Regions from separate parts of the Klebsiella variicola genome, predicted to be linked through region 2. Evidence: predicted binding sites of a transcription regulator. Region 2 holds the regulator's gene; each other region holds the start of a gene.

Region 1 (3,282 bases), 2.7 Mb from region 2:
TATCACTGGCAGTCTCCTTTGAGTTCCCGGCCGGACCGCTGGCAACAAAGGATAAGGGTTGCGCTCGTTGCGGGACTTAACCCAACATTTCACAACACGAGCTGACGACAGCCATGCAGCACCTGTCTCACAGTTCCCGAAGGCACCAATCCATCTCTGGAAAGTTCTGTGGATGTCAAGACCAGGTAAGGTTCTTCGCGTTGCATCGAATTAAACCACATGCTCCACCGCTTGTGCGGGCCCCCGTCAATTCATTTGAGTTTTAACCTTGCGGCCGTACTCCCCAGGCGGTCGATTTAACGCGTTAGCTCCGGAAGCCACGCCTCAAGGGCACAACCTCCAAATCGACATCGTTTACAGCGTGGACTACCAGGGTATCTAATCCTGTTTGCTCCCCACGCTTTCGCACCTGAGCGTCAGTCTTTGTCCAGGGGGCCGCCTTCGCCACCGGTATTCCTCCAGATCTCTACGCATTTCACCGCTACACCTGGAATTCTACCCCCCTCTACAAGACTCTAGCCTGCCAGTTTCGAATGCAGTTCCCAGGTTGAGCCCGGGGATTTCACATCCGACTTGACAGACCGCCTGCGTGCGCTTTACGCCCAGTAATTCCGATTAACGCTTGCACCCTCCGTATTACCGCGGCTGCTGGCACGGAGTTAGCCGGTGCTTCTTCTGCGGGTAACGTCAATCGGTGAGGTTATTAACCTCACCGCCTTCCTCCCCGCTGAAAGTGCTTTACAACCCGAAGGCCTTCTTCACACACGCGGCATGGCTGCATCAGGCTTGCGCCCATTGTGCAATATTCCCCACTGCTGCCTCCCGTAGGAGTCTGGACCGTGTCTCAGTTCCAGTGTGGCTGGTCATCCTCTCAGACCAGCTAGGGATCGTCGCCTAGGTGAGCCGTTACCCCACCTACCAGCTAATCCCATCTGGGCACATCTGATGGCATGAGGCCCGAAGGTCCCCCACTTTGGTCTTGCGACATTATGCGGTATTAGCTACCGTTTCCAGTAGTTATCCCCCTCCATCAGGCAGTTTCCCAGACATTACTCACCCGTCCGCCGCTCGTCACCCGAGAGCAAGCTCTCTGTGCTACCGCTCGACTTGCATGTGTTAGGCCTGCCGCCAGCGTTCAATCTGAGCCATGATCAAACTCTTCAATTTAAGTTTGATGCTCGTGAATTAAACTTCGTAATGAATTACGTATGTTCACTCAGAGACTTGGTATTCATTTTTCGTCCGAGGACGTTAAGAATCCATGTCACTTTGAGTGCCCACACAGATTGTCTGATAAATTGTTAAAGAGCAGTTGCGACGCGCTTTAGCGCTCTGTCGCGAGGTGGCGTATATTACGCTTTCCTCTTTCAGAGTCAACCCTGAATTTCAGGATTTTTCTCTTCAACCGAACCGGCTGTTTGTGTGAAGTGATTCACATCTGCCGTGTCGATGGAGGCGCATTATAGGGAGTTCTCGAGCGCCTGCAATAGAAAAATGGCAGAAAAATGACTGATTGCTGCATTCCCCAGCAAAACCCCGCTTTATACCCTTTTACACACAGAATTATCCACAGAAGCGCGATGAAAGGGCGACAAAAGCCCGGTGGGTCAGCTTCTATATAAAGAAGAAACGGTGCCTGAAAGAGAAAGATAAAAATTCGCGAGCGTTGCGCAAACGTTTTCGTTACAATGCCGCGCTATGACACGGATGCCCGGTTGGGTGCGTTAGGTGAGTTTTTAGGCAAAAACTCACCTAACGCTCTCTGTAATGTTCAAATCCTGGGGATTTAATACCATGCAACAACGTCGTCCAGTCCGCCGCGCTCTGCTCAGTGTTTCTGACAAGGCCGGTATCGTCGAATTCGCGCAGGCGCTTTCCGCTCGTGGTGTCGAGCTGCTGTCCACCGGCGGCACCGCCCGCTTGCTGGCAGATAAAGGCCTGCCGGTTACCGAAGTCTCTGACTACACCGGTTTCCCGGAAATGATGGATGGACGCGTGAAGACCCTGCATCCGAAAGTACACGGCGGCATCCTCGGTCGTCGCGGTCAGGATGACGGTATCATGCAGCAGCACGGTATTGCGCCTATCGATATGGTGGTCGTTAACCTTTACCCGTTTGCCCAGACCGTCGCTCGTGAAGGATGCTCGCTGGAAGACGCGGTGGAAAACATTGATATCGGCGGCCCAACCATGGTGCGCTCCGCAGCGAAGAACCATAAAGACGTCGCTATCGTAGTGAAGAGCAGCGACTACGACGCCATCATTAATGAGATGGACGCCAACGAAGGCTCCCTGACGCTGAACACCCGCTTCGACCTCGCCATTAAAGCCTTCGAACACACCGCAGCTTACGACAGCATGATCGCTAACTACTTCGGCAGCATGGTTCCGGCCTATCACGGCGAAAGCAAAGAAGCCGCTGGCCGCTTCCCACGCACCCTGAATCTGAACTTCATTAAGAAGCAGGATATGCGCTACGGCGAAAACAGCCACCAGCAGGCTGCCTTCTATATAGAAGAGAATGTCAAAGAAGCTTCCGTGGCGACCGCCACTCAGCTGCAGGGCAAAGCGCTCTCCTATAACAACATTGCCGATACCGATGCGGCGCTGGAGTGCGTGAAAGAGTTCAATGAGCCAGCCTGCGTGATCGTTAAGCACGCTAACCCATGCGGCGTTGCCGTCAGCGACTCGATTCTCGACGCCTACGATCGCGCCTATAAAACTGACCCAACCTCCGCGTTCGGCGGCATCATCGCCTTTAACCGCGAGCTGGATGCAGAAACCGCGCAGGCGATCATCTCTCGCCAGTTCGTCGAAGTGATCATCGCGCCGTCCGCCAGCGAAGAAGCGCTGAAGATCACCGCCGCGAAACAGAACGTCCGCGTACTGGTCTGTGGCCAGTGGGATACTCGCGTTGCCGGCCTCGATTTCAAACGTGTCAATGGCGGCCTGCTGGTTCAGGACCGCGATCTCGGCATGGTCACTGCGGGCGAACTGCGCGTGGTCAGCAAACGTCAGCCGAGCGAGCAGGAACTGCGCGATGCGCTGTTCTGCTGGAAAGTGGCGAAATTCGTTAAATCCAACGCCATCGTCTATGCCAAAGACAACATGACCATCGGCATAGGCGCCGGTCAGATGAGCCGCGTCTACTCAGCGAAAATTGCCGGGATTAAAGCCGGTGACGAAGGTCTGGAAGTGAAAGGCTCCGCCATGGCCTCTGACGCCTTCTTCCCGTTCCGCGACGGCATTGATGCCGCAGCCGCAGTAGGCATCACCTGTGTG
Region 2 (3,282 bases):
GCCGATGGTTTCGCCAAGCCAGGTGGCCGCCGGTACACCGCCGATGTTGGCGATGGTGAGCCCCATAAACATCGTGGCTACCGCGCTGGCCTGCTTATGCTTTGGCACGACGCTGGCTGCGACCACTGACCCCAGGCCAAAGAAAGCACCGTGGTTGAGGCTGGTAATAATGCGCGACAGCAGCAAGGTGGTGTAATCCGGCGCAATGGATGACAACAGGTTGCCGACGGTGAAGATCCCCATCAGAAAAATCAGCGCATTGCGCCGCGCGCGATGTGACAACAGCAGGGTCATCAACGGCGCGCCGACCATGACGCCGATGGCATACGCACTGATCAGCATTCCCGCCACTGGGATTGAGACGTCCACACCTTTCGCAATCACCGGCAGCAATCCCATTGGGGAGAACTCGGTGGTACCGATGCCAAAGGCGCCGATCGCCAGCGCAAGTAAAGGAAAGTTGATTTTCATTCAATGACTCCATCAGACCGTCAGAGAGGACGGCGTAACATCAGAAGTCAAAAGCATGACATCAATCACAAAAAAACAAAAGTGAACGAAATGACAAAAGATTTTTGCAGAATTGATAATAATGGCGGGATACGGGGAGGAGGCCGCGCTCCTCCCTCACTGGAACATTAGTGCAGTATGGCGGTCAGGCTGAAAGCAACGATCACGCCGAGGGCAATAACCGTGGTGATCAGCGAAAACTTTAAATTGGTATCCATCATTTTTCCCTCTTGTTATCCCCACACCAAAAGTGAGCTTGCTCATTTTTGCACAAAAAATCGCAAAAATCTTCCGGGATTTAGGGCGATGCACATTTTTGCTCTTCCACTTTGCCCCAAGATCGGACAAAATCCCACGCTAATTTAAAAGCGTATCGGCCATTGACCCCTTCCTGTCGTTCTGTGTCGTTTTCCCGACGTGATGCAATGTTGAAAATTGTATTCAGGGTGTGTGTAGGCAAACGTTTACGTATCGATGATCAGGCGATCAGGTCAAGGCATGGAGTGAGATGTAATGGCAACTATTAAAGATGTAGCGAAGCGCGCAAACGTTTCCACTACAACTGTATCACATGTAATTAACAAAACCCGTTTCGTTGCCGAAGAGACGCGCAATGCGGTGTGGGCGGCGATCAAAGAGCTGCACTACTCGCCGAGCGCCGTGGCCCGCAGCCTGAAAGTCAATCATACAAAATCGATTGGTCTGCTGGCGACCAGTAGCGAAGCCGCCTATTTTGCTGAAATTATTGAGTCTGTTGAAAAGAGCTGCTTCCAGAAGGGCTACACCCTGATCCTCGGCAACGCATGGAACGATCCGGAAAAACAGCGCGCCTATTTGTCGATGATGGCGCAGAAGCGTGTCGACGGTCTGCTGGTGATGTGTTCCGAATATCCGGATTCGGTATTGAGCATGCTGGAAGAGTATCGCCATATCCCGATGGTGGTGATGGACTGGGGCGAAGCAAAAGCCGACTTCACCGATGCGGTGATCGATAACGCCTTCCAGGGCGGCTATATCGCCGGACGCTACCTGATTGAACGTGGCCATCGTGAAATCGGCGTGATCCCGGGTCCGCTGGAGCGCAACACCGGCGCAGGCCGCCTGGCCGGCTTTATGCAGGCAATGAAAGAGGCGCATATCAGCGTGCCGGAAAACTGGATTGTGCAGGGCGACTTCGAGCCGGAGTCCGGCTACCGCGCTATGCAGCAGATCTTAAGCCAGCAGCACCGTCCGACGGCGGTGTTCTGCGGCGGCGATATCATGGCGATGGGCGCTATCTGCGCGGCGGATGAAATGGGGCTGCGGGTGCCGCAGGACATTTCGCTGATCGGTTATGATAATGTGCGTAACGCCCGCTATTTCAGCCCGGCGTTAACCACTATTCATCAGCCGAAAGATTCCCTGGGCGAAGCCGCATTTAACATGCTGTTGGATCGTATCGTTAATAAGCGTGAAGAGTCGCAGTCTATCGAAGTTCATCCTCGTCTGGTCGAACGCCGCTCCGTGGCGGATGGCCCGTTTGTCGATTATCGTCGGTAAGGCATCTGGCGGGCGCGGATCACTCCGGCGCCCGCAGCCATTCCCGATTCAGCGTGTCGCTGTCCCCCAGATAGTCGAGCATCCAGTTCAGCGCCGGTGAGGCATCACTCTGCTGCCAGGTCAGACAGCAGGCGGCATCCGGGAACGGATTCTCCAGCGCCAGCGCGGTCCACACGCCGCGATCTACCCATGGTCGGGCGAAATGGCTCGGCACCATGCCGACGCAGAGGCCCGCCGACAGACAGGTGGCCGACGATTCCCAGTCGGGGACCACCACCCTCTTCTGGTTATCCAGCAGCCAGGTTGTTCGTTTGGGCAGTGAACGTGACGTATCCTCCCGCACCAGCGACGGCCAGTTACGCAGGACATCATCGCTCAGGGGTCCCTCCATCTTCGCCAGCGGGTGATCGCTCGCCACCACGCAGTCCCAGCTCAGCATCCCCATATCGCGAAACGCATAGCGGCCCCCGACCGGAATAGATCGCGTTGCGCCAATCGCCAGTTCTACACGGCCGTCGGCCAGCGCATCCCATACGCCGTTGAACACTTCCTGGAAAACGATGAGCTCGACGTCGGGAAAATGGCGATAGAAATCGACGATCATCTGGCGCATCCGCGCCGGTTTCACAATATCATCCACCGCGATCGACAGCTGCCCGCGCCAGCCGTTGGCGATTTGCTGGCACTGCTGGCGGGTGATCTGCATTTTTTTGATAACAGAGCGCCCTTCCTGTAAGAACCAGACCCCTGCGGGCGTCAGCTCCACATCACGATGGCGGCGCTCAAACAAGGGAACGGCCAGCCACTCTTCAAGCTGACGCACGGTATAGCTGATGGCGGAGGGCACCCGGTGCAGCTCCTGCGCGGCCGCGCTGAAGCTGCCGTTGCGGGCCACGGCATCAACCACTTCCAGAGAGTATTCAGACCACATTTTCTGCCTGCAAAATTTTTGAATGCATGTGACAAATATTAGCGTTTCACAAGCCACAATGCACTCCCTACACTCTGCGGCATCGTACCTGTACTCCAAAAATGAGAACGTTATGTCACAACCTGGGAAAGGATTTTTAGTCTGGCTGGCCGGCCTGAGCGTGCTGGGCTTTCTGGCCACCGATATGTACCTGCCGGCGTTTGCCGCCATGCAGCAGGATCTCAATACCTCCGCTGCCTCCATCAGCGCCAGCCTGAGCCTGTTCCTCGCCGGCTTCGCGCTGGGGCAGCTGTTCTGGGGGC
Region 3 (3,282 bases), 900 kb from region 2:
ATCGATACCATACACGTTCGGGAAACGAATTTCCGGCGCAGCGGAGGCCAGATACACTTTTTTCGCCCCCGCTTCGCGCGCCATCTCAATGATCTGCTCCGAGGTGGTGCCGCGTACAATGGAATCATCGACCAGCAGCACGTTCTTATCGCGGAATTCCGCACGGTTGGCGTTGAGCTTACGGCGAACAGATTTACGACGCAGCTGCTGACCGGGCATGATAAACGTCCGGCCGACGTAGCGGTTCTTCACAAAGCCCTGACGATAAGGTTTGTCGAGAATGCGGGCGATTTCCAGCGCGATGTCGCAGGAGGTCTCCGGGATCGGGATAACGACGTCAATATCCAGATCTTCCCACTCGCGGGCAATCTTTTCGCCCAGCTTAGTCCCCATGTTGACGCGGGCGCTGTAGACGGAAATTTTGTCAATAAACGAGTCCGGACGGGCAAAATAGACGTACTCGAACAAGCATGGGTTGCTGACCGGATTATCGGCACACTGACGGGTATACAGCTGGCCTTTCTCAGTAATATAGACCGCTTCGCCCGGCGCGACATCGCGCAGGAATTCAAAACCAAGCGTATCAAGCGCCACGCTTTCCGAGGCCACCATATACTCGGTGCGGCCGTCGCCAACGTCACGTTTACCCAGCACCAGCGGACGAATGCCGTTAGGGTCGCGGAAGGCCACCATGCCATGACCGATGATCATCGCGACGCACGCGTACGCGCCGCGGATCAGACGGTTGGTCGCCGCAATCGCAGCGAAGATGTTGTCCGCTTCCAGCGGGTAGTGACGGAAGTTATCCAGCTCACTGGCGAAAATATTGAGGAGGATTTCGGAATCAGAGGTGGTATTGATATGGCGGCGTTTTTCTTCAAACAGCTTTTTACGCAGCTCGTGCGCATTGGTCAGGTTGCCGTTATGCGCCAATGTGATGCCATACGGCGAGTTAACGTAAAACGGCTGCGCCTCGGAGGCGCTGGAGCTGCCCGCCGTAGGATAACGCACGTGGCCAATACCCATATTGCCCTGCATACGCTGCATGTGGCGGGCTTCGAATACGTCGCTTACCAGCCCGTTAGCCTTACGCAACCGGAAGCAGTTGTTGGCATCAATGGTGATGATGCCAGCGGCATCCTGTCCACGGTGCTGGAGCACCGTTAGCGCATCATAAATCGACTGGTTAACCGGCATAACACCGGCGATACCGACAATACCGCACATACGTCTTTTCCTCGTTCAGCAACGACCCAAAGTCTATACTTTAGGCAAGAAACTTGACGAGCTTTGCAGGTATTCAAAAAACCATCTGATGACAGGGGTAAAATAGGGAATAAACTGCGACTGATGCCAGTCATCGCTCTTCGCCATCCCGGTAAAGGTGTCCAGGAAGAACAAGATAGCGGCGATGATCAGCACCCCACGTAGCGCGCCGAAGCAGATCCCCAATACCCTGTCGGTTCCTGACAAACCGGTCTTCTCCACCAGCTGGCCTATCACATAGTTCACGATAGCGCCAACGATGAGCGTCACGATAAACAGCGCCGCAATAGCAATCCCATTTCGAACCCGTTCATCCTCAAAGCCCGTAAACCAGACAGACAGGTCAGCGTAGTAATGGCTGGCGACATAAAACGCGCAACCCCACGTCACTAACGATAAAGCTTCGCGAACAAAGCCGCGGATCAGGCTGACCAGGCAAGAAAGACCCAGCACCGCCATAATGGCGTAATCAATCCAGACCATATACGTCCCACGATTTACGCCCTGTCGTCCAGTTCGGGGCGCATTCTAACAGAAAAAGAAAACGTTTGCGTAGGGATTTCCATGCCCTACAGAAATAAAAATGGCGCTGAAAAAACATTCAACGCCAGACTGCCTTTCGCCTCTTGAGGGCGGCTGAGACAGGGTTTGCGGGGCGTTTCTCCCCGCCACGTTCTCTCCGCATGGCGGAAAAAACAATCAGTTTGGGGTGAATCCCATCACGACCCCGCTAAGCCCGGAGATCTGCTGTAGATCGCCCAGCTGGCCTTTCAGCTTGTCTTTTGACGCATCCGGGCCGACGAGGATGCGGGTAATTTTACCCTGTACCGGCGTCGAAGGCGACGTATAGACTTTGAACCCCGAGGCCCGCAGTTTACCCACAATCTCATTCACCTTATCGGCGTTCTTCAACGCGCCCAGCTGAACAACATAGGCTTTCCCGGTCGGCGCCGGCAGGGCCGCCTGCTGCTGCGGTGGCTGTTGCTGCTGTGGCTTAGCCGACGGCGGCGTTGGCGTCGCGGCCTGCTGTTGCGGCTGCGGCTGTGGTTTCGGCTGCGGCTTGGGCTGCGGTTTCGCGGCCACCACCGGCTCCTGAACGTCATCGAAGCTGTTGCTGTTCACCGGAATACGCGATGGATCTAACGATGGCGCGGCGGCATCGCCCGCCCGCACCTCTTCCGCCGCTCCTTCCGGCGGTTGCGAAGGCAACGCCTGGGTCGCCGCTGGCAACATATCCGGTTCATCGCGATCGCCCGGTTTCGGCACCAGCGGGATCGCGGCAAACTCATCCTGGTAATGCTTTTTCTGCCCGTCCAGCAGCCCTGGCAGGATAATCACCCCCAGCGCCACCAGCACGATTGTCCCGACTAAACGGTTCTGAAACTTACTCGCCACCGATTCTCCCCGCGTCTATCTCTTCCATAACCTGCGCTACGGTGTGAAACGAACCACACACCAGCACGGTATCTTCCACTTTAGCGTCAGCCATGGCCGCATGCCACGCCTGCGCCACGCTGGTATAGACTGTGCCGCCACGCAAATGTTCCAACAGCTGCTCCGCCGTCGCGCCGCGCGGGCCTTCCAGCGGCGCGCAGTACCAGGCGTCGACTTCCGGGGCCAGATTGGCCAGCGTACCGGCAATGTCCTTATCATGCAGCATACCAATAACCGCCAGCACGCGTCCCGTTTTCGCTAACGTTTTGAGACGCCCGGCGAGATAGGCCGCCGCGTGCGGGTTATGCGCTACATCGAGGATCACCCGCGGGGCATCGCTGATTATCTGAAAACGGCCCGGCAGCATCGCGTCGCGGATCCCATCGCGTAGGATGGCGTCATCCACGGCAAGCCCGCTGGCGCGCAGCGCCGCCACGGCCGTCGCCGCATTCGGCAACGGCACCTGAGGCAACGGCAGGCGGCTTAACGCCCCGGCCGCGTCGCGGAAGGACCAAGTCTCGTCCTCCACCTCATAGCACCAGTCGACGCCGCGGCGCTGGAGCAGCGCGCCTTTCTCGCTGG

Evidence for each region. The regulator PurR, encoded in region 2, represses purine synthesis genes. The targets are predictions, from matches to a motif close to CANGCAAACGTTTGCNTG.
Region 1: a site for PurR is predicted at 1,668-1,685, ahead of purH (bifunctional phosphoribosylaminoimidazolecarboxamide formyltransferase/IMP cyclohydrolase). Genes of this name have one in related genera too.
Region 3: a site for PurR is predicted at 1,804-1,821, ahead of cvpA (colicin V production protein). Genes of this name have one in related genera too.

The regions. Positions count from the first base shown of each region.
Region 1 covers NZ_CP010523.2:5,227,547-5,230,828, forward strand. Annotated here, with positions in the region: rRNA gene SP68_RS24390 (16S ribosomal RNA) at 1-1,167, opposite strand, end outside; gene purH (bifunctional phosphoribosylaminoimidazolecarboxamide formyltransferase/IMP cyclohydrolase) at 1,795-3,282, shown strand, end outside.
Region 2 covers NZ_CP010523.2:2,389,134-2,392,415, reverse strand. Annotated here, with positions in the region: gene SP68_RS11225 (MFS transporter) at 1-471, opposite strand, end outside; gene cydH (cytochrome bd-I oxidase subunit CydH) at 639-731, opposite strand; gene purR (HTH-type transcriptional repressor PurR) at 1,024-2,049, shown strand; gene punR (DNA-binding transcriptional activator PunR) at 2,069-2,980, opposite strand; gene punC (purine nucleoside transporter PunC) at 3,093-3,282, shown strand, end outside.
Region 3 covers NZ_CP010523.2:1,490,317-1,493,598, reverse strand. Annotated here, with positions in the region: gene purF (amidophosphoribosyltransferase) at 1-1,227, opposite strand, end outside; gene cvpA (colicin V production protein) at 1,261-1,749, opposite strand; gene dedD (cell division protein DedD) at 1,966-2,661, opposite strand; gene folC (bifunctional tetrahydrofolate synthase/dihydrofolate synthase) at 2,651-3,282, opposite strand, start outside.